Regions from separate parts of the Jeotgalibacillus marinus genome, predicted to be linked through region 3. Evidence: riboswitches for the same ligand, from Rfam matches in the RefSeq annotation. Region 3 holds a riboswitch; each other region holds the start of a gene.
The links. A riboswitch is a leader RNA that binds a small molecule or an ion and turns the genes downstream of it on or off. The one in region 3 is predicted to bind S-adenosylmethionine.

Region 1 (7,527 bases), on a different contig from region 3:
TATAGTATTGTTTGATAAAGCAGATCAATATGTCATGTCTAAAGGCATAGACCCAAATAAAATTATATATTTACCAAATGGTACTGATATTTCTCGCTTTACCAACATTGAGAAATTTGGTGAGGTGAATGATATTTCAACTCGTTTGGAAGGAAAATTGGTGATAGGTTATGTTGGTTCCCATAGTTTAGCAAACAACTTAGATCGAATAATTAAACTTGCTCAAATTCTTAAAACAGATAAAAGGTATGTATTTCTATTTGTGGGAGAAGGCACTTATAAGGATGAAGTAATAAGTAGTGTTAAAGATATGTCTTTGAATAATTGTATCTTTTTACCTGCAGTAAACAAAGAAAAAATACCATCAATTTTAAACCATTGTGATTTTGGTATTATATCTTTAAAGGATAGCCCGGTTTATAATTATGGTTTTAGTTTAAATAAACTCTACGATTATTTGGCTGCAAAACTACCTGTAATTATTGATACATCTGTAAAAAATAACGTTATTAACTCGAATGATTTAGGTATATCATCTAATAATTTAGTTGATTTGGCTAACATGTTATCAAATCTAACTAAAGAAGAAATTGATGTAATGAAGAAAAATGCATCAAAGTATGTTTTAGATAATCACAACTGGGAATTATTAGCTGATAAATTTGAATCTGAAATTTTCTTAAAAGGGAACGAGATCAATGTATGATTTAGTAAAAAGAATAATAGATTTTATAGCTTCTTTATTAACAATTATATTCATGTTTCCGGTTCTTTGTCTTGTTGCAGTCGTAATTAAATGTGATTCTAAAGGACCTGTCATTTTTAAGCAACAGAGACATGGAAGAAATCAAAAGCTCTTTACTATATATAAATTCAGAACTATGAGAACTGATACACCAAACGTATCAACAGAGAATCTTGGAGATCCATCTGTTTATATGACTAAAATAGGTGAATTTCTAAGGAAATCTAGCTTAGATGAACTTCCTCAACTCTTTAATATATTGAAGGGGGACATGTCGATAGTCGGACCAAGACCAGCTCTGTATAACCAATATGATTTAATTGAAATGCGTGAGAAAGTTAAGGTCAATTCCATTCGTCCTGGTCTTACAGGATATGCACAAGTTAGAGGTAGAGACTTTATTACCGATACTGAAAAAGTTGAATTTGATAGGTATTATTTTGAGAATATGAATCTCTTATTTGATATTCAAATTATTTGGTGGACTGTTAAAAGTGTATCTAAATTAGAAGGTGTAAAAATTAATTAATTTAAGAAGTTTATTAAATTAATTGAAATAAATTGAAATAAATTGAAATAAATATATTACTAAAGTCGTCAAGTTTTTCTTGAAAAACTAGTTTAAATGAACTTTCGCACCACTTTAATGCAATTTAAGAAGGGATTTCATTGCCGTCCTGTATTGTATAATCAACGTGAGTTAATCAAGTTTGGTATGAACTAAATGTCATGATAAGCAATTCCTCGCTGGTTTTGGGCGAGGTTTTGTATTTCGTTGCCCTCCAGTTGAAGAGACCAGCTCAAAAAAGTAACTTGGCTGGCCAGGATAAAATAAAATTAGAAGGGAAGAATTAATTTATTCCCAACCACTTATCTATAACCTATGTTAAGCCAACTCCCTCATTCTTATCCTCCCCAAAGCCCCCTTCCTCCACTTCTTAACCGCCGATAAACTAACACCTTCCTGCTCAGCAATTTCCACAACTGTTAACTGCTCTTGAAACGTCAGCCAAAACCATTTTTGTTGCGTGGAGGTTAGCAGCTCAGCGAATTCTTGGAGTGTATCTTGTTCTAAGTGTTTGTCTAGTTCACCATCCGTTCGCATGTCCCAGTACGCCTCTGATCGCACGATTTCTTTTTCTTTATAACGATTGTCTTTTCGCATGTAGGTCAACATGCCGCCGCGTATGCATTGGTAGGCATAGGGGGCGAATTCGCCTTGTGTTGAGTCAAACTTTTCCCATGCGCGCCATAGTGATAGCATGCCTTCTTGCACGTAGATATCGTGATCTTGTCGGATATTGAGTTTGCGGATCATGTGAAAAATCATTGGTTCAAATTGGGTGTATACTTCCTCAAACGTGTTCATGGTTATTCTCCGATTAGGAGACGCGTCGCCTGTTATTCTCGAGTGACTTTAGTGTAGCGAGAATGGTTATGGGAGACGAATGGACGTTTGCAGGAAACGGGATGGATGATTGCTTTGTTTGTGCTTAATTAGGTGGTTGAAACGAAAAACGAAGATTGTTAACTGATAAACGACAGTTTCCAAAATAAAATGGTGTGAGCGAATGGAATCAAATCCATTTGTTCACACCATTTTGTTTCATTAAATTGGAAATGGATCCCTCGGTCGATCAGGATCGATTCTTGGGAAAAATGAAAACTCATAAAACAACTGTGAGGTTCGCTTTTGTTGATTACGAAAAGATGACAAAGAGCAATTAGCCGTGATGAATTGGTTCGTACTTAAAATGATGATGGTTTTCTTTGGGTTGTCTGGGTGGGGGCGTTGATCGACCACATGAGGAGGGAAGAACCAAATGTTTTGATCATTCGTAGATGAGTGGGTAGGGAATGCATATAAATAGGTAAGTGGGTCTATGATGAGTGGTATTTTGTTGCGTATGGTCAACGTATGTCTGGCGGCTTCCAGTCGTCCCTTCATTTTACTGCCAGCTCGAAGACAACTTTCCTCCAAAAGAGCCATCACGGGCTTTTTTGAATAGTAGGTACCTTTACGATCGTAAATAACGGATTCATACTCTAAATGAAACGCTTGCTGTATGGCCATTGTAGATTGACTAATCCTGTACTCGTGATTTGCCATATAAGTCATTAACCACCCCTCCAGTCTTTGTCCCTATTATACTTTATCATTCTACAAATAAAAACAATAAAATTGAAAATTATGAATAATTTGCTTGATGGTTATAGTTATCCACAAGTACTTAAAACTTGTCCCTGTTTAATGTTGATTCTTGCAATACATAATCATGCTGAGTCTATGGGTGGGGGCCCTTTTTCTATGTTAGACACCACCACCAAGTTACGATATCATTTAATTGTTAGAACATTTAAATAGAATAAAGTTTTCCGATACCAAAACGATGAGTTTATATAAACTAACATTGGTATTTCAAGAACGAAAGGGTGAACTAGCATGTATATAGCAGGTATAGATCTTGGAGGAACTAGAGTACGTGTAGGTGTAATAGATGATGATGCGACAGTACTACACTGGGAAGAAAGAGATTCAGAGGTTGGACATGGGCCGGCTCATACTCTTTCGATCATATTCGCGATGTTAGAACGAGCAATGGAGAAGTACCCGTTCCAGCGAATTGGATTATGTGCTCCTGGACCGTTGGATCACCAGCAAGGTCTGTTGTTAGATCCGCCTAATCTTCCTAATTGGGGACATTTTCATATTACAAAGGCGCTACAAGAGCATGTTAATCTTCCAGTGTTCCTTGTGAACGATGCAAATGCATCGGCTCTTTCAGAGGCAATGAATGGGGCGGGAAAAGGGTACGAAAGTGTCTGGTTTACAACAGTTAGTACAGGAGTTGGAAGTGGTTATGTTCACCAAGGCGCTCTCATTCAAGGAGATAAAGGATGTGCTGGTGAGATTGGAAACATGATCATCGTGCCAGACGGTAGGATTCACGCGAATATGAATCCAGGTGCTTTGGAGGCCTATGCTAGTGGCACAGCCTTATCACGTGAGAGTCGAAGGCAATTCGGATGGGAAAACGGAGCACAAGAAGCGATTCAGCGGGCCATCGCAGGTGAAAAAGAAGCTGTTCAGCTAGTTGACGAAACCCTTACTTACATCGCGATCGCATTGGCGAATGTTGCGCACACGATCAATCCAGCGATTTTCGTTATGGGTGGAGGCGTGATGACTGAACACGAATACCTATTACCTATCTTGGTTGAAAAAACGAACGAGCGCGTCTACGATAGTTTAAAACATTCATTTCATTTCTCTCACGCTACACACGGTAATGAAGCGGGCGTTCTAGGTGCGGCGTTTTATGCAAAGAGTGAGGTCTACGTGGGCTAGAATTCTTTTAGCTTGGAGACGGTTTTAACCTTTAAGAACATACACGTTATTACCAAAACAAAAAATGTTGACAGTCTATTTTGTCAATGATATTATTCTGTTAATTCAATATTTTGAAACTCTTATTTAGAGAGGCAGAGGGACTGGCCCTATGAAGCCCGGCAACCTTCCAGCACTAAGTGTTGAAAAGGTGCCAATTCCAGCAAAGCAAAAAATGCTTTGAGAAATAAGAGGGGTGCGTAAATGAGCCTCTCTATCTACAAAATAGAGTGGTTTTTTTGTTTTCTATCGCACTCATTACCAATTAAATATCGTGAATGACTTCAGGTGTTGTCTTAGCTATCCAAAGCTAATTCAACTTAAAAGGGAAGTTCGGTGAGAATCCGACGCGGTCCCGCCACTGTATATGGGAGCAACCTGCACAAAGGTCACTGTCTCTTTCGTGAAAAGAGATGGGAAGGCGCAGGAAGTGAAGAACATAAGCCAGGAAACCTGCCTGTTGGAAAGACACTAGACTACGAGGATAGGGAGGTGTTATGAACGCGTTGGGACAAGACTGTCTTCACAACCTTTATTTGACCATGCGCCCATAACAATCTCTCTGAAAATGGAGAGATTTTTTTATTGGGTTCGTTTTGTATGTAATGAAAAAATGAATGGAGGAATAAAAATGACGAAAGTACTAAGTTCAACGATCGGTTATCCAAGAATCGGAGTAAAAAGAGAATGGAAAAAAGCCCTTGAGCAATTTTGGGCAGGAAAAATCACTAAATCGTCATTGTCGACAGAAATGGAGCATCTCCGCTTACACGATCTTCAGAAACAAAAAGAGATGGGAATTGACCTCATTCCAGTGGGAGATTTTAGTTTTTACGACCATGTTCTTGACACGGCAGTCATGTTTGGATTCGTACCAAAGCGTTTCCAGCATAAAGGTGGAGAAGTGCCAATCGAAACGTACTTTGACATCGCACGAGGTAACAAAGAATCGGTCGCTTCTGAAATGACGAAATGGTTTAACACAAATTATCATTACATTGTCCCAGAGCTTGAATCTAGCGAGCCAACGCTTACAGAAAATCGTCTGCTTCATTCCTTTCTTGAAGCAAAAGATAAAGTTGGAATCGTAGGGAAGCCAGTTATTCTCGGCCCAATTACTTTTTTAAAACTATCCAAAGGATACGATAAAAAGGATTTTCATAAACTACTTCAAAAACTTATTCCGCTGTACATAAACGTTTTTAAAGAGTTGGAGAACGCTGGAGCTGAATGGATACAAATTGATGAGCCAATCTTAACAACATCTATCTCAGAGGAAGAAATCAACTTATTTAAAGAAACGTATAAGAGTATACAAAAGGGAGTTCCGAGTATAAAAATTCTCCTTCAAACGTACTTTGAAGCGGTCGAACATTACACGGAGATCATTTCTCTTCCTGTTGCCGGGATCGGACTTGACTTTGTTCATGATCAAGGTGCCAATCTGGAATCTCTAAAAAAGTATGGCTTTCCTGAAGACAAATTCTTGGCTGCGGGGATCATCAATGGTCGTAACATTTGGAGGTCAGACCTGGATGGTAAACTCACACAGCTTGAGAGGATTTTATCCGTTGTTGAAAAAGACCGACTAATCGTACAACCATCCTGTAGCTTACTGCATGTCCCTGTAACCGTTACAACGGAGAAGGAGATTGATGCCGCAGTAAAAAACGCCCTCGCCTTTGCGGATGAAAAGCTTGAAGAGGCGATTGTTCTAGCAGAAGGTTTGAATAACGGAAAAAAAGCGATCGAAGCAAAAATCAAAGAGAGTGCCCGAGGAATAGAAATCCTTTGGCAGTCACCAGGTAGAAATCAAAAGAAAGTCCAAGAAGAGCTCAAAAGATGGGACGAAGTGGAGCCGAAACGAAAGACACACTACTCCATCCGCCAGCAAATACAACAAGATGTCTTTAAGCTTCCGCTGCTACCAACAACAACGATTGGCAGCCTCCCCCAAACCAAATTAATCCGGCAAGCACGGCTTAAATGGCGAAGAGGAGAATGGTCTAACGGGCAGTATGAAAAATTTATTGAAGAAAACATCTCCTACTGGATCGAGCATCAGGAGGGAATCGGCCTCGATGTACTCGTACATGGTGAATTTGAACGCAATGATATGGTCGAATATTTCGGAGAAAAGCTGGACGGGTTTGCCTTTACCAAGTACGGTTGGGTACAATCATACGGTTCTCGATGTGTGAAGCCACCTATTATTTATGGAGATATTTCATTAAAAGGATCAATGACGGTAAAGGAAATCTCATACGCTCAATCTCTCACAAAAAAACCGGTGAAAGGGATGTTGACAGGCCCTATTACAATTTTGAATTGGTCATTTGTCCGAGATGATATAAGCCGATTTGAAGTCACCAAACAAATTGCTCTGGCATTGAAAAAAGAAATTAAATTCCTTGAGGAAAATCGTATTCATATGATACAGGTTGATGAGCCAGCTTTACGAGAAGGCCTTCCACTGAAAGTCGAAAAGCAAAAGGAATATTTGAAGGAGGCAGTTCACGCCTTTAAGCTCGCCACATCCTCTGTACAGGATAACACTCAAATCCATACACATATGTGCTATTCTGATTTCGAGAAAATCATGGATACCATCGATCAATTGGATGCTGACGTCATCTCGATTGAAGCTGCCCGAAGCCATGGAGAGTTGATTTCTGCTTTCGAAGAAAAGGCATATGAAAAAGGAATCGGGTTAGGCGTATACGACATTCATAGTCCGCGAGTACCGGGAGTGGAAGAAATTAAAACCAACATCCAACGAGCATTACACGTACTTCAACCAAAAATTTTCTGGATTAATCCAGACTGCGGATTGAAAACAAGAGGAATCGAAGAAACAACCAACGCCCTTAAAAACATGGTCGAAGCAGCCCGACAAATTCGAAAGGAAACACCAAGCGAGGCACTAGTTAAGTAGTAGAAACGGATAGAAAGGGGGTTCCATATTGAACAGGCAAAGCGCTTCAGTCAATCAATCACACACGTTACAAACAAGGCTGGTCATACCGCCAGATACGAATCATATAGAGACGATTTTTGGCGGACAGGTATTATCATATATTGATGAAATAGCTGCTATTTCTGCCATGAGGCATTGCAACAAAGTTGTTGTAACAGCGTCTATCGATTCGGTTAATTTTGTCGGCGCAGCTAAAGTAGGAGATATCTTGATTTTAGAGGCTTTTGTTTCATCTACGGGAAAAACATCGATGGAAGTATATGTGAAAGTCTACTCTGAAAATTTATTAGAAAAAGTGAAAAAAGTAACCACCACCTCATTTTTAACAATGGTTGCTGTTGATGATAAAGGAACACCTACAGAAGTTCCTTTGGTGGTACCAGAAACGGAAGAGCAAAAGTGGCTTTTTCAAACTTC
Region 2 (7,527 bases), on a different contig from region 3:
AAACTATTCACAAAAAAAGCCTCCTATATATTTATCCTTTAAAAAGATAGCATTCAAGTTAGGTATAGAGCAAGTACAAGGTATTGGTGGACTTGGTTAAAAGAGGTGGGTGGGGAATGGGAAAGAATATCTTTAAGTTCTTTCAAAAATAAAAACAGCCACTCAGTAGATGAGTGACTGTACCCTTCATTCTATTAATCTAACGGATAGGAGACGCCAGTTTGTTGACGGATCGTTTGCATGAGGGCTACTACATTTAAAGATAGCTCGTGAGTATTGGTTGATGATTCGATTTGTCCATTTTCAAATGCGTGAACAAACTCTTCAAGTTCATAGGCCATAGAAGCTTTCGGTTGAGCAACTGTCAGGTCCTCACGTTCCCCACCCTTAGTGATTTTTAGGACATTGTCTGGACCACTAATATGTGAAATATGTAATGCTGCATTTTCACCGGAAATTTCACTTGGTAAGTAGCTATCAGTAATTTTAGAGAATGTTACGACAGCATCCATGTCAGCGTAACTTAAAAGGACCATACCTTGCCCATCTACCCCAGTATGAAGGTTGGTGCTGATTGCTTTTACTTCTTTAGGCATACCGAAAAGTGCGATTAACGGATATATTGTGTAAACGCCGAGGTCCATAACCGAGCCATTTGCCATTTCAGGTTTAAAGGCATTTTCAATTTTCCCTTGTTTAAATTGATCATAACGGGAGGAGTAGCGGCTAAAGTGTGCGCTGTATTGACGAATTGTTCCGAGTGTCGGCAATAATTCTTTCACTCTCTTAAAATTTGGCATGACAGTGGATTTCATTGCTTCCATTAAAAGCACACCATTTTGTCTAGACGTTTGGATCATTTTTTCCGCGAGTTCATAGGTAGCTGTTAGTGGCTTTTCGCAAAGAACAGGTATTCCAGCTTCTAAACATTCAATTGTTTGTTCATGATGGACTGCGTTTGGTGTTGCAATATAAACGCCATCAATTTCACCACTCTGACAGAGAGCTTGAATGGAAGTATAAACGTTTGGAATACCATGCTTCTTCGCAAATTCATCGCCTTTTTCTTGTGATCTGGAACAGACGGCTGTTATTTTAGCAGATTCAACATCTTGTGAAGCGTTGATGAATCTATCGGTGATCCAATTAGTGCCAATTACACCTATTCTCATCATTTGTTTCCCATCCTCTCTTCGTTTAATTATAGGTGAAGTATAACGCTTATTGAGTTATTCTGACAAGTATGGAGCGTGCGAATGATTAAGAAAGAGGAATATTTTTTCGTAATAGATCGAATAAACAACTAATTTAGTTTATAATGGTTAAATTCGTTTATGTGAGGAGTGGCCATTATTAGTGGGTTGGTAAAAGCAAGTCGTTTTGCAGGAAATACATTTGCGTTTTGGGTGTTACTCATAGGGGTTATTGCTTTCTTCTTTCCTTCTGGATTTACATGGATTGGACCATACATAACCATTTTGCTTGGCATTATTATGTTTGGAATGGGCATGACGCTAACGGTTCAAGATTTTAAAGCCGTCGCAAGACAACCGAAAAGTGTGTTCATCGGAGTAGCAGCGCAATACACGATCATGCCGCTACTTGCATTTGGGTTAGCGACTCTATTTCAACTTCCACCTGAACTTGCTGTTGGAGTTATTTTAGTAGGTTGTTGCCCTGGAGGAACCGCATCGAATGTGATTACGTATTTAGCGAAAGGAAATACAGCATTGTCAGTTGCTATTACGTCTGTCTCTACGTTACTTGCACCAATTTTAACACCTGCACTTATCTTTGTTTTTGCTAGTCAGTGGCTGGATGTGTCGTTTTTTGGCATGTTCATGTCTGTTGTCCAAGTAGTGCTGATCCCTGTTGTTTTGGGTATTGGTGTACGTTCGTTATTAAAAGAAAAAGTTGAAAAGGCAATCCCTGTCATGCCATTAGTTTCTGTTATTGCTATTGTAGCGATCATAGGCTCAATTGTTGGGGGGAGCAAGGAGCAAATCGTCACATCGGGCTTGCTCATTTTCTCAATCGTGGTGATACATAATGGACTTGGCTTGTTGATCGGATTTACCCTTGCAAAAGCGTTAAAGCTTGATTTGGCGAGTCAAAAAGCGATTGCTGTTGAAGTTGGCATGCAAAACTCAGGGCTTGGAGCAACGCTTGCTGCTGCCCACTTTAATCCAGTAGCGGCAGTACCAAGCGCCATTTTCAGTATATGGCACAATGTCTCAGGAACACTTGTTGTAACGTTTTGGAGTAGAAAAAATTAGCATAATGATTGATTTTCGTTCGCTCATTTTGGCACGGGGTTTTTAATCATATACGACTAGAAGACGACCGATCATTGAACCAGGGTGGGTGCTAGAGGGTTGTTTTGTTACGTCGTTGTACATAAAGGGTATTAATATTAGTATTAAATACACATAGAATGATAATCTTACACCAGAACCATAAAAAAGCTATGCTCCACGGCAAGGAGGAAAGATAAACAAATAACTATCTATCTTCTACTTGCCTTTGTCACTGCTTCTTGTGTTATTTCGTCCTCGTCCTTCAATTCTCCAGGCTTACATCATAAAACAGAAAGTACATATCTAATTGTTCAGCGCTCGGAAAATCTTCTTCTTTTTTAGGTAGTTCATTCATGTTTCTACATTATTCTTATAGTATTTACCCCAGTGTGGTTGTGTGCCGTCAATATCTTTAAATCCATATACTTCAGAAAGTTCCCACGTACTATATACTCCACCTGTTTTTGAAGCTATTTTAGGATCTGAAGCAAGACATTTTATTGCTTCACCAATATAAGATGGGGTTTCAGAAGCAATAAAATGCGGATCATCTTTAGCTCCCTCTTTCCAATTTTCTTCTGTTACTCCAAAATATTCGAGCATTGCTTCTGATCTTAAAAACCCTGGGGTAACTGCAATTGCAGTTATATTAAAATCTTTTAAGTCCTGTGCCATTGCTTGAGCCATGTGTATATTCGATATTTTCGCAAGACTATAATAGAAGTTCCCACGAGGTTTATAATCTACACCATCAGTAATTTCAATAATGAGACCTTTCTTATTTTCTCTAAATAAAGGAATACTATAATGAGCAGTAACTATATGTGATTGGACAGCTTGTTTTTGAATTTGCAGCCCGTTATTTAAATCGTGAGTTCCTATTGGTTTCCCCCATTCAGTAAGAGGGTCCCCACCCCAAATATCATTTACTAAAATATCAAGTCGACCATGTTCCTTTTTTATTTTATCAAATAAACTTATTACATCTGATTCAACCGTATGATCTACTTTTACAGGTATTCCAGTTCCACCAGCTTTAGTTACTAATTCTGCTGTCTCTTCAATCGTTTCTTTACGCCCCATTGGTGACTGATTACTATTAGTCGTTCTTCCAGTAACATATACTGTTGCACCAGCTTCACCTAATTTAACTGAAATACCCCGACCAGCTCCACGAGTTCCGCCCGCAACTACAGCTATTTTCCCTTTTAAAGCAATTTCTCTGGACATATTAAGTCTCCTTCTTCTCTCTAGAATGTACTTTATTGATAAAGTAATAAAGTATGTATTATACTACCCCTAAAACATGACAACGATTGACGGTTAAAACAAGAAAGGTGAGAAATATGTCAAAAGCAAAACGTTTATTAGACATACTCATGTTTGTTAAGACGAAAAGAAAATTTACAGCTCAAGAATTAGCTGATGAATTTGAAATATCAGTACGAACCATTCATCGATATTTGTTAGATTTAAGTGATATGGGTCTACCGATTTATGCTGAACAGGGGAGACATGGTGGATATACCGTTTTAGAAAATAGGATGCTTCCTCCTATTTTATTTACAGAAGAAGAGGCTGTTTCGATCTTTTTTGCTTTTCAGTCTTTAAGCTACTATCGTTCGCTTCCTTTTGATACAGAAATTAGCGCTGTCGCACATAAATTATATAATTCGCTTTCAAACGATGCGAAAATAAAAGTAGATAAAATGCGTTCTTATATATCTTTTTGGAACCCAAAAAGAAGTATAGATACCCCTTATCTAAATGATTTGTTAGAAGCGTCTATGTTAAATAAAAATTTATCTATTCAGTATGACTCTAAATCTGGAATTACAACAAAATATATACGCCCAATTGGTATATATGCACATGATGGATTATGGTACCTTCCAGCTTATGATTACAATAAACAAAAAATATTACTATTTCGTGCAGATCGTGTTCTTTCTATACAATTAAAAGAAACAAATGAAGAGGAATTTATGAATTTAGAAGAATGGTTTGATTCGACTGAAGTAACAAATCCTATTCGTTTGTATGCTCTACTAACAAGAGAAGGGGTACGTCAATGTAAAAGTGTTCCTTGGCTAGAAGGCTGTGTAGAAACGAAGGAAGATGGAACTGGCTATATTGATTCACCCATAGAAGAAAACGAGATTTCTTTTATCACTCCACTATTTTATAGGCTAGGAACAGACGTACAGATAAAGGAGCCCAAGTATTTAATAGACAGAATGCGTCTACAAGCAAAAGAGATATTGAAAATGTATCCTGAATAAAAAAAGTATAGTTACCTCTTTATTCATTGATCGTTTCGAACGGATTCAGATGATGTGATCTCAAAAGTTATCGAGTAAAAGCGACGCCTCTTCTCATACCATCTCCCACATTGTGTAGCGGGAGGTGGTTTTTTTATTCGAAAAAATCCATCATTTTCACATGTTCTCTTGATTATTTTCCCAAGTTGTTGTAAAGTATAAAACAACAAATAATTCTGAATATAACAAAATAGCATACAACTTATCTAGAGAGGTTGAGGGACTGGCCCTTTGACACCTCAGCAACCAGCCGCATTTGGCACGGTGCTAATTCCAGCAGGTTATAAAAACTGAGTGATAAGGAGAACCACGAATGCCTATTCGGACCTTCTTCTTATGAGAAGGTCCTTTTTCGTTTTTTTTGAAAATACGTTTTTGTTTGCTAAATACTTTATTGAACGAAAGCGATCTTACAACGATTTTTTGATGATCGAGGAGGAAGTGCTGATGAGTTACCATCTAGAAACGCAATTTGCACAATTAGGGAATCGTAGTGAACAAACGACTGGGACAGTTAATCCGCCTGTTTATTTTTCGACGGCTTATCGCCATGATGGAATTGGTGAATCGACTGGTTATGATTATACACGGACGAAAAATCCGACTCGTGCTGTTTTAGAGGAGGGGATCGCGAAGCTTGAGCAAGGGGATGAAGGGTTTGCGACTAGTTCTGGGATGGCAGCGATTCAACTTGTGTTGTCTCTATTTAAACATGGAGATGTGCTCCTCGCATCAGATGATATTTATGGTGGAACGTATCGTTTACTCGAGCATTATGAAGAAGCATATGGCATTCAAACAAGGTATGTTGATACGAATGATATCGACCAACTAACTGAATCGATATGTGAGAATACACGAGCCATTTTTGTTGAAACACCGACAAACCCATTGATGCACATGTCAGATATCAAAGCGGTCGCGGGTCTTGCAAGGGATCACCACTTATTGACGATTGTAGATAATACATTTTTAACCCCTTACCTACAAAAGCCATTAACGTTGGGTGCAGACATCGTCATTCATAGTGCAACGAAATATATTGGGGGCCACAATGATGTGTTAGCTGGTTTGGTTGTAGCGAAAGGGACGGAGACATGTGAACGCCTATTGACCTTTCATAAAGGGGCAGGGGCTGTTTTAGGGCCGATTGATTGTTGGCTTTTAGTGAGGGGTCTCAAGACGTTATCACTTAGAATGGATCGTCATCAAGAAAATGCAAAACAGGTCACAGCGTTTTTAGCGGAACAGGCTGGCATTACAGATGTGTTGTATCCAGGAATTGGTGGCATGGTGTCATTTCGCTTAGAAAAGGAAGAGTGGATTGACCCATTTTTACGGTCATTACAGCTGATTACATTTGCTGAAAGTTTAGGTGGGATCGAGAGCTTTGTTACGTACCCAGCGACTCAAACACATGCGGACATTCCGGTAGATGAAAGGCATAAACGAGGAGTTTGTGATCGCTTATTGAGATTTTCGGTTGGCATTGAGCATATCGATGATCTTACACAAGATTTGGCACGAGCACTTGCCATCGTGCAAAAAAAGGAAACAGTGATATGACAAACCATGAGTTTGAAACGAAATTGCTACATCAGCCACAATTTCGGGATAAACAAACAGGAGCTGTAAACGTTCCGCTATATTATTCATCCACTTATCATCAAGAATCTATCGATGAATTTGGACAATTTGACTACAGTCGTTCAGGAAATCCAACAAGGCAGGCACTTGAAGAAGCAATTGCTGAGCTTGAAGGTGGATCACGAGGGTTTGCTTTTGCATCGGGAATGGCGGCCATTTCATCAGCGTTTATGCTGTTATCAGCTGGTGATCACGTGCTCGTCTCAAAAGACGTGTATGGCGGTGCATTTCGTGTGATCACAGAGGTGTTGACTCAATTCGGTATTGATCACACTTTTATTGATATGACCGATATGGATGAAACAGCGCGAAATGTTCGTCCGAACACCAAAGTAATCTATATAGAAACACCGTCAAATCCTTGCTTGAATATTACAGATATTGAAGGAGTTGCAAAGATTGCAAAAGCAAATGGGTGCTTAACGTTTGTGGATAATACGTTCATGACTCCCTTACTTCAAAAACCGCTTGATTTAGGGGCAGACCTTGTATTGCATAGTGCAACTAAGTTTTTGTCCGGTCATAGTGATGTGGTGGCAGGTCTCGCGGTAGCAAAAGATGAAGCTCTTGGTAAACGGATGGCATTCATTCAAAATTCATGCGGAACGATTTTAGGTGTGCAAGATTGTTGGTTACTTCTTAGAGGAATGAAAACGTTGAGTGTCCGATTAAAGCAGTCATCTGAATCAGCAAGGGAAATAGCTCAGTACCTCCATCATCATCCAGCAATTGAAGAAGTGTATTATCCAGGTTTTTCGTTCCATGCAGGATACCCGATCCATAAGCGTCAAGCAACAGGAGCGGGCGCAGTCGTATCATTCCGCTTGGCATCAAAGAATTGTGCAAGAATTTTTGTGAATCGCATGAAAATACCTGTATTTGCCGTCAGCCTCGGTGCAGTTGAATCTATTTTATCTTATCCTGCTACCATGTCTCATGCGGCAATGCCAGTGGTTGAACGAGAAAAAAGAGGCATTACTGACGGGCTTTTACGTTTATCCGTTGGGTTAGAACACGTGGATGATCTACTAGCAGATATTAAACAAGCACTCGTAGCTGTGCAACAAAGTAGGCCAGTTATACATCGTTGAAGACGCTCATAGTTCACTGCCACTTGCGAAAAGATTCGCAGGTGGTGTTTTTTTATGGTGCAAATGATAGGTCAAATGACATCATACGCGGATAAACTAATTGCAAACACGGATAAACATGTAGTAAGCGCGGATAACCACTTAATAAACGCGGATAAAAAATTTTACTAC
Region 3 (7,527 bases):
AATTTCGTCTATTGTTCCCACAACAACCGCTGCACCAAACTTTTTAACTAAAGGAATAACGGCATCAAATCGCTCAAGACCATCTTCTAAATTGATCGAGTTAATAATCGCTTTCCCTTGTGAATATTTAAGCGCTTTTTCAATAACCGCTTCATCCGTTGAATCAATCACGAGTGGAACTTTCACTTTTTTCACGACTTCCTGAATAAATTGTTCCATATCATCTAGTTCTTCACGGTCAGGATCGGCTAAACAAATATCGATGACATGTGCGCCCCCTTTTACTTGTGCACGAGCAATTTCAGACGCTTCTTCTATCTTTCCTTCAGCGATTAATCGTTTAAATTTACGCGAGCCAATCACATTTGTGCGCTCGCCAATCATAAGGGGACGCATGGATGGATCGTCATACACAAGGGGTTCAATTCCTGACACGGTGTGTACTTGCTTTTTCACGATCTGTCTAGGTTTAAATTTCTTCATTGATTCGGCTAATGATTTGATATGAGCTGGCGTCGTACCACAACACCCGCCAACAATATTTAGCCAGCCTTTTTCTGCAAAGCCTACAAGCTTCTTGGATAATGAGTCGGCTGTTTCATGATATTGTCCCTCTTCATCAGGCAATCCCGCATTCGGATAACAGCTAACGTACGAGTTGCTTAAATCGGAAAGTGATCGTATATGATCTTGCATAAATTCAGGACCCGTTGCACAGTTCAGTCCGACGGAAACTGGGTTCATGTGCTCAACACTTATATAAAATGCTTCGATTGTTTGTCCAGCAAGTGTCGTACCCATTGGTTCAATCGTTCCTGAAATCATGATGTGAAGCTCTTTACCTGTTCGTTCATATGCTTCTTGAATACCTAAAAAAGCACATTTAACGTTTAAAAGGTCCTGACTTGTCTCAACAAGTAACAAGTCTGCTCCACCGTCAATCAACCCTCTCGCTTGTTCAGCGTAAGAAGATGTTAGCGCCTCAAAGGTTGTTCCCCCTGTAACGCTAAGTGTTTTCGTCGTTGGACCCATAGACCCAGCGACAAATCTTGGTTGAACAGCTGTTGACCATTTAACTGCGGAGCGTTTGGCAATTTCAGCACCAAGTTTGCTTAATTCATACGCGTCTTGCCCAATATCGTACTCTTCAAGCACCACACTCATGCTTCCGAAAGTATTTGTACAAACAATGTCTGCTCCTGCCGCAAAATAAACATCGTGGATTTGTTCAATTAAATTAGGTGCCGTTCGGTTCAAATTTTCATTACAGCCTTCTAGTTCTTCTCCACCAAAATCATCAGTACTCAGCTGAGCTTCTTGAAGCATCGTGCCCATTGCTCCATCCATAATGAGGATTTTTTTCTCTAGTTGTTTAATGAATAACGTTGGACACATTCGAAATCCCTCCAGCTCTTTTGGCAGCTTGTTCATTTGCGTATCTTGTTAATTCAACCGTGGTCTCATAGCGCATAAATGGTGTAATTAAGTAAATGCCGTTAAACAACTCGAGCGCTGCATCAATCAATGCTTTTGTGATCAAGATGCCTTCTTGAGCTGATTTTTCTTTATCATCAGATACTTTTAACATACGTTCACGAACCTCATCTGATAGCTTAATCCCTGGAACTTCATGATGTAAAAACTCTGCATTTCGACTACTCGTGAGTGGCATAAGTCCAATGTACATTGGTTTTTCAATGTGTTTTGTATGGTCATACACATCCAATAGCTTTTCTTGTGAAAAGACAGGCTGACTCATAAAATAATCTGCTCCAGCTGCAATCTTTTTCTCCATACGCACCACAGCACGTTCGACACTTCGTACGTGAGGATTAAATGCAGCGCCGATTGAAAAGGAAGTTGATTCTCCTAAATCTTTACCAGACATTGAAATGCCTCGATTTAACTGTTGGATCATTTCAATCAATTCAAATGAAGACACATCGTACACAGATGTTGCTCCAGGGAAATCCCCAACCTTTGTCGGATCACCTGTTACCGCTAAAATATCGTGCAACCCAAGCGTATGGAGCCCCATTAAATGAGACTGGAGACCAATTAAATTACGGTCTCTACACGTAATATGAACAAGTGGCCTTGCGCCAACTTCTTGCTTGATCAGGTGACCAAGAGACTCATTTGATACACGTGGACTAGCGAGAGAATTGTCCGCTAGTGTAATCGCATCAGCCCCCGCGTCCTTCAGTGCTTTTGCCCCTCTCATAAAAGCATCTGTGTTCAGTTTTTTTGGGGGATCTAACTCAACTACAACAGATGGTCGAGATAAAACAATGGATTGCAAAGGCTCAGGAATCACACGTGACTGCGATCGTACTTCAATTTTTGGTTTAGGAACGATGATCTGCTTTTCTTCTATCGGAACAGCTCCTTCTAACGCTTGAGAAAATGCGCGAATATGATCGGGCGTCGTGCCACAACAACCTCCAAGCAAACGAATGCCTTGTGCTTGAAAAGACTTTGCGCACTCTCCAAAATAATCTGCATTGTTGTTATATTGAAGCGCTCCATCAGAATAGGACGGAAGACTTGCATTAGGATACGAAGATAAAAAAGCGTGTTTGGGCAGTGGCACCCTTTCTAACGTTCTAAGCATATGAAATGGACCTTGGCGACAATTGATTCCAACAACATCGGCACCAACATTTTCTAATCTTTTCAAAGCCTCCGTAATCGGTGTACCGTCTTGAAGCACTCCAACTTCTTGAAGAGACACTTGTGCAACGATTGGAAGATCCGTTTCCTTGCGAGCAATTTGTACAAGTGTAGACAGCTCTGCTAAATCATAATAGGTTTCAAATAACAACCCATCCACGCCCTCTAAAAGCAAACAATAGAGCTGTTCTCGAAACGTACGTTTAATTTCATCTAATTCAATGAATTGTGGGCGAATACCGCGTATACCGCCAATCGTACCAAGAATATGCGTACCTTCAGTAGCAGCGGCTTTCGCATTTCTAACAGCGGCACTATTGATTTCTTTCACCTGATCCTGTAGACCGTATCGTTCCAGCTTGTGATAGTTGCCACCATATGTATTCGTTTGAATTACATCTGCTCCTGCATTGATATAAGCTGTGTGAATGCGTTGGATATGTTCTGCTTGAGAAATGTTTAACTCTTCAAAACATTGATCCGTGCCGTATGAATAGAGCAGCGTTCCCATCGCTCCATCTGCAATTAAGATTTTTTCCTGAAGCGCATCCAAAAAGTTCATGTCTATTCCCCTCTCTTATTTTTGTATTGCACTCCAATGTGGAGCCAGCTCGTTTTGTAGCTATTTGCTTAAAACTATTTCTGGAACTTTAGCGGGTTCTTCCCTTCATATGAAAAAGGATTACTTACATTTAAACCGACAAGTCTTTTTTAAATCTGTATGCAAAAAGGCCTTCTTATTTATCATTAAGAAGACCTGTACGTATAAGCTGACAACTCTCCTTATCTTCCTTGCACGCAAACAAATGTTTACAGGCAAGATGGAGTTAGCACCTTTTCAAATACTTTTAAAAAAAGATTGAAGGTTGCTGAGGTTTCGCAGGGCCTTGTCCCTCCACCTCTCTCGATAAGAATACAAACTATTTATTCAATTAAGATTACTCTACTAAAAATACACAATAGCGTCAATACTCAAAAATAAAAAAATTCTACGCCTACTCTGTAATTCCTGACAGCCACTATTCCACTTCATTATCATCGAATACATCCACTAGTAATCACTTGAGGTGTGTTTTCGAAGTTTGTTAGCTGTTTATCTAAGCTCATGACCTGTTTATCGAAGCTTGCATCCACTTTATCAGCTGTTCATGATAATTGAACTACCTTTTCAAAAAAAAACGTTCTCAACACGCGAGAACGTTTTTTCTTTCACCCTGCAAGTACCTTTTGGGAATAGTATTTTTTACTATGGACAGGTCGTGTGATTTAATAGCAAGTCCCCACAATAAAACCACGATTAAGATTGGGGTGACCTGAATGCTCCAACTTTTTTCACACATCATTACACCCCTTGCTTTTCAAATCGATGCAGTTTACGATTTTCGCCGATAACAATCAACATATCATCTTTTAAAATCTTGTCTTCACCAGTCGGCGAAACGATCATGTCGTGCGATCGGTATATGCCAACAATATTACAACCAAATCGCTTTCTTACATTTAAGGTTGCAAGCGTCTTGCCAATTATTTTTGGTGTAGCTTTTATTTCAACCATCGAATGTTCATCTGTAAGCTCAACATAATCAATTAAATGTTCAGAGGTTATACGGTGTGCAATTCTTTTAGCCATATCTTTTTCTGGTCGGATTACTCGCGTTGCACCAATTTTCTCGAGCACCTTTTGATGATAAAGGCTTGATGCTTTCACCCAAATTTCTTTTACGTCTAGGTCTGTAAGAATAAGCGTTGTTAAAATACTTGCCTCAATGTTTTCTCCAAAAGACACAACGACTAAATCAAAATTTCGTATCCCCTCTTGTATCAGGAGTTGCTCATCTTGTGCGTCTCCACGGATAACATGAGTAGCAATGTCGCTGAACCGATCCACTAGCTCTGGGTCACGGTCCATCGCAAACACTTCCGCTCCAATATGATGAAATTCTTCAACTAAATGACCACCAAAGCTTCCTAATCCTAATACAGCAACTTGTTTTTTCACGTTGATCCATCCTTTTCTATAACACGCGTTCTAAAGCACTACTATTCTTAACTAATGTATGAGTAGAAAACAAAAGCGCAAACGGCTTATTCAGGCAAGCATAAGACGCACAACACAAGTAGACGAATTTTGTTTACTTGATTGTGTGACCGACTCGAGAAACTGACCGCTAGAGCACAATGATGAATTTTCACATATTTAGTTATCAGCATTTATTTAAAATATTATTTCCTAAATAACAAAAAAACTACTTACCGACTAGAAAAATTCTTCTCGAATTTTCCTGAGTTGATGTCATGAACAAACTATAACGAAATATAATTCCTATATAACATTTTAATATGACTCTTCTTCCGGACTCGTAGATGATTTTCTCTTCTTTTTATTAGCCATTGTATTCACCAGTAAACTAAAAAGATAAACCCCATGAAAAGAATATTTTTAAACACACAAAAAAATTTTAAAAAATGTACGAAAGTTATGGTTTCTGACGCTGTAAGAATTACGACAAGTAAAATCATTGAAGTTATAAGAGAGAAATATATTTTAAATTGATTTTAAAAAATTAATACAAATCCAATCAGTACAAAAATCTGAAACCACTTTTCAAATATTAGTTTCCCCTTTTCTTCATTCATATCCACACGAAACTTTAAGAAAATTCTGAAATATCTTAAAAAGGAGAATGATGTAAAGTGGATCTCGCTTTCGAAAAAACGAAATTTAGCGACTTTGAATCTCACTATGAAAGCTATAATACTCCCCTTAAGCCTAAGAGTAAAGGGGAATGGAAAAAAATAATGTAAAGTCTTTTCTGCGTTTCTATCAGGTAAGGAAAACTCAATTGCATTTTTAGATACTAATAAGATTGAACCTAATGGAATAACTGCTCCAATAATTTTTAGTGTAGTAAATAAAAAACAGATAATTATATTTGTGAATGCATAGAAATAAGTATAACTAAGAACAAGAACTGTCACCACAGCAACCAGTTTGATACTACTCTACCTTCGCCTTGTTGCATAAAGGTCCTTCAATAACAAACCCAATCAACATCCATTTTTTTCAGAAATCATCATTCTATATATGACAAAAAATCCAAAAAATGAAACTTCGCCTTGATTCGTGCGTATAGGATTAGAAGTAGACCTTTAAAAGGATCAGGAGGTAAGCGATGAAAACACGGTCCATTTATTTGCTTTTAACCAATACTAAAACCCTTTTCACACGCTGCATTAAATATTTCACGCAGGCTGAATACAATCATGTTTCGATTGCTTTTGATTCAGAACTAAATGAACTATATTCTTTTGGACGAAAAAGTATGGTGTGTCCGCTATTTTCAGGTTTCGTTCAAGAAAATATTCAAAACGGCATTTATAAACTAAAAAGTAATACCTCTTGTTTACTGATGAAGCTAAGCGTGACGAAAAAAGAGTGGCGATCCATTCGTCAAGCAGTCGATCATTTTATATCAAATAAGAATCTATATAAATACAACTTAATTGGCTTGGTTGGATTTTTAATAAATCGAGAAATAAATCGAAGCAACGCTTTTTTCTGTTCTCAATTCGTGGCGACTGTTTTAAAAAATGTAGAAGACCCGACCAACGCACGAAAGCCTGGATTAACCGCACCGCACGATTTTTTGGCTATTCCTAACAAACACATCGTATATGAAGGATTGCTTCGAAATTATCGACAGAAAAAATGCATAATGCTCGCAGAATAAAGGATTCCCCCCTTCTCTGCGAACATCATGCTTTTTTATTCCTTCTTATCTAGTTGCCATTCACCGCGATAAATCGTCACAGGTTCAAGCTCAATCCCAAGCTGTTTCGCAAATCGCTTTACTTGTTTTTCTTCATAAGGTGTAACCAAAGAAAGAACTGTCCCACTCTTTCCGGCACGCCCCGTACGACCCGAACGGTGGATATATTGATCCAAATCCTCCGCAACGTCCATATGAATAACATACGTAACATCCTTAATATCTAAGCCACGTGTTGCAACGTCTGTTGAAAGCATCAATGGTAGTTCCCCTTTACGAAACTTCCTCATTGAAGCTGCTCTTTCTTCTTTGTTAAGATCACTATGAAGTGGTGCGATCTCCATATTTTTAAAATTAAGCTTCTCTGTTGCTATCAGAACGTCACGTACTTCGCGCATAAATGCTAATGATTTTTCGCTTTTCATTGACGACATTCTAACAACTTTTCGAATCAAGTCAATTTTCTCTCTTGCTTCACAAACCATGTATTGATGCTTTACATTACCCTCAGCAACAAACTCAGTACGATCTATGCGTACAAGTTCAGGGTTTTTCATCATCTCTCGCCCTTGCACTTCAGTTTCTTTTGGAAGGGTTGCTGAGAACATGGCAAGCTGACGCTGATCAGCCAAGGTACTTTTAATAATATCACTGATAGAACCCTTGTGTTCAGGCAACAAAAGTTGATCTGCCTCGTCTAAAATAATTGTCTTCATTTCATGCGTTTTAAGCTTTTTTTGTTTAATCAGTTCCAAAATTCGCCCCGGTGTTCCCACAACAACATGAGGTTGTTTCTTTAATTTCTCCAGCTGCCTTTTAGGGTTAGCTCCGCCAATAATCGAAGTTGCACGCACTCCACTCGGCGTGCCCCATGATTGAATAACATCAAGAATTTGCATCGACAACTCTTTGGATGGCGCTAAAACAAGTGCCTGTGGAAGCTTTTTTTTAACATCCATCTTTTCAATCACCGGAATGGCATATGCAAGCGTCTTCCCCGTTCCAGTAGGCGACTCAACAATCACATCACGCCCTTCAAGCATCTGCGGAATCACCTGATCCTGCACAGCAGTCCGGTTACCAA

Region 1: it holds a riboswitch for S-adenosylmethionine, as region 3 does, so the genes downstream of both, metE (5-methyltetrahydropteroyltriglutamate--homocysteine S-methyltransferase) here and AB1471_RS10455 (bifunctional homocysteine S-methyltransferase/methylenetetrahydrofolate reductase) in region 3, are expected to answer to the same signal.
Region 2: it holds a riboswitch for S-adenosylmethionine, as region 3 does, so the genes downstream of both, AB1471_RS12615 (methionine biosynthesis PLP-dependent protein) here and AB1471_RS10455 (bifunctional homocysteine S-methyltransferase/methylenetetrahydrofolate reductase) in region 3, are expected to answer to the same signal.

Annotation. Positions count from the first base shown of each region.
Region 1 covers NZ_JBFMIA010000002.1:25,439-32,965, reverse strand. The annotation lists gene AB1471_RS03165 (glycosyltransferase family 4 protein) at 1-706, shown strand, start outside; gene AB1471_RS03160 (sugar transferase) at 699-1,274, shown strand; gene AB1471_RS03155 (sigma-70 family RNA polymerase sigma factor) at 1,632-2,114, opposite strand; gene AB1471_RS03150 (competence protein ComK) at 2,355-2,864, opposite strand; gene AB1471_RS03145 (ROK family protein) at 3,189-4,094, shown strand; SAM riboswitch class I at 4,214-4,327, shown strand; cobalamin riboswitch at 4,403-4,608, shown strand; gene metE (5-methyltetrahydropteroyltriglutamate--homocysteine S-methyltransferase) at 4,765-7,068, shown strand; gene AB1471_RS03135 (acyl-CoA thioesterase) at 7,097-7,527, shown strand, end outside.
Region 2 covers NZ_JBFMIA010000013.1:4,880-12,406, reverse strand. The annotation lists gene AB1471_RS12640 (transporter substrate-binding domain-containing protein) at 1-11, opposite strand, end outside; gene AB1471_RS12635 (Gfo/Idh/MocA family protein) at 195-1,175, opposite strand; gene AB1471_RS12630 (bile acid:sodium symporter family protein) at 1,353-2,276, shown strand; gene AB1471_RS12625 (SDR family oxidoreductase) at 2,649-3,527, opposite strand; gene AB1471_RS12620 (helix-turn-helix transcriptional regulator) at 3,644-4,579, shown strand; SAM riboswitch class I at 4,818-4,922, shown strand; gene AB1471_RS12615 (methionine biosynthesis PLP-dependent protein) at 5,066-6,184, shown strand; gene metC (cystathionine beta-lyase) at 6,181-7,356, shown strand.
Region 3 covers NZ_JBFMIA010000008.1:83,015-90,541, reverse strand. The annotation lists gene metH (methionine synthase) at 1-1,395, opposite strand, end outside; gene AB1471_RS10455 (bifunctional homocysteine S-methyltransferase/methylenetetrahydrofolate reductase) at 1,373-3,235, opposite strand; SAM riboswitch class I at 3,454-3,587, opposite strand; gene AB1471_RS10450 (potassium channel family protein) at 4,016-4,672, opposite strand; gene AB1471_RS10445 (hypothetical protein) at 5,847-6,404, shown strand; gene AB1471_RS10440 (DEAD/DEAH box helicase) at 6,440-7,527, opposite strand, start outside.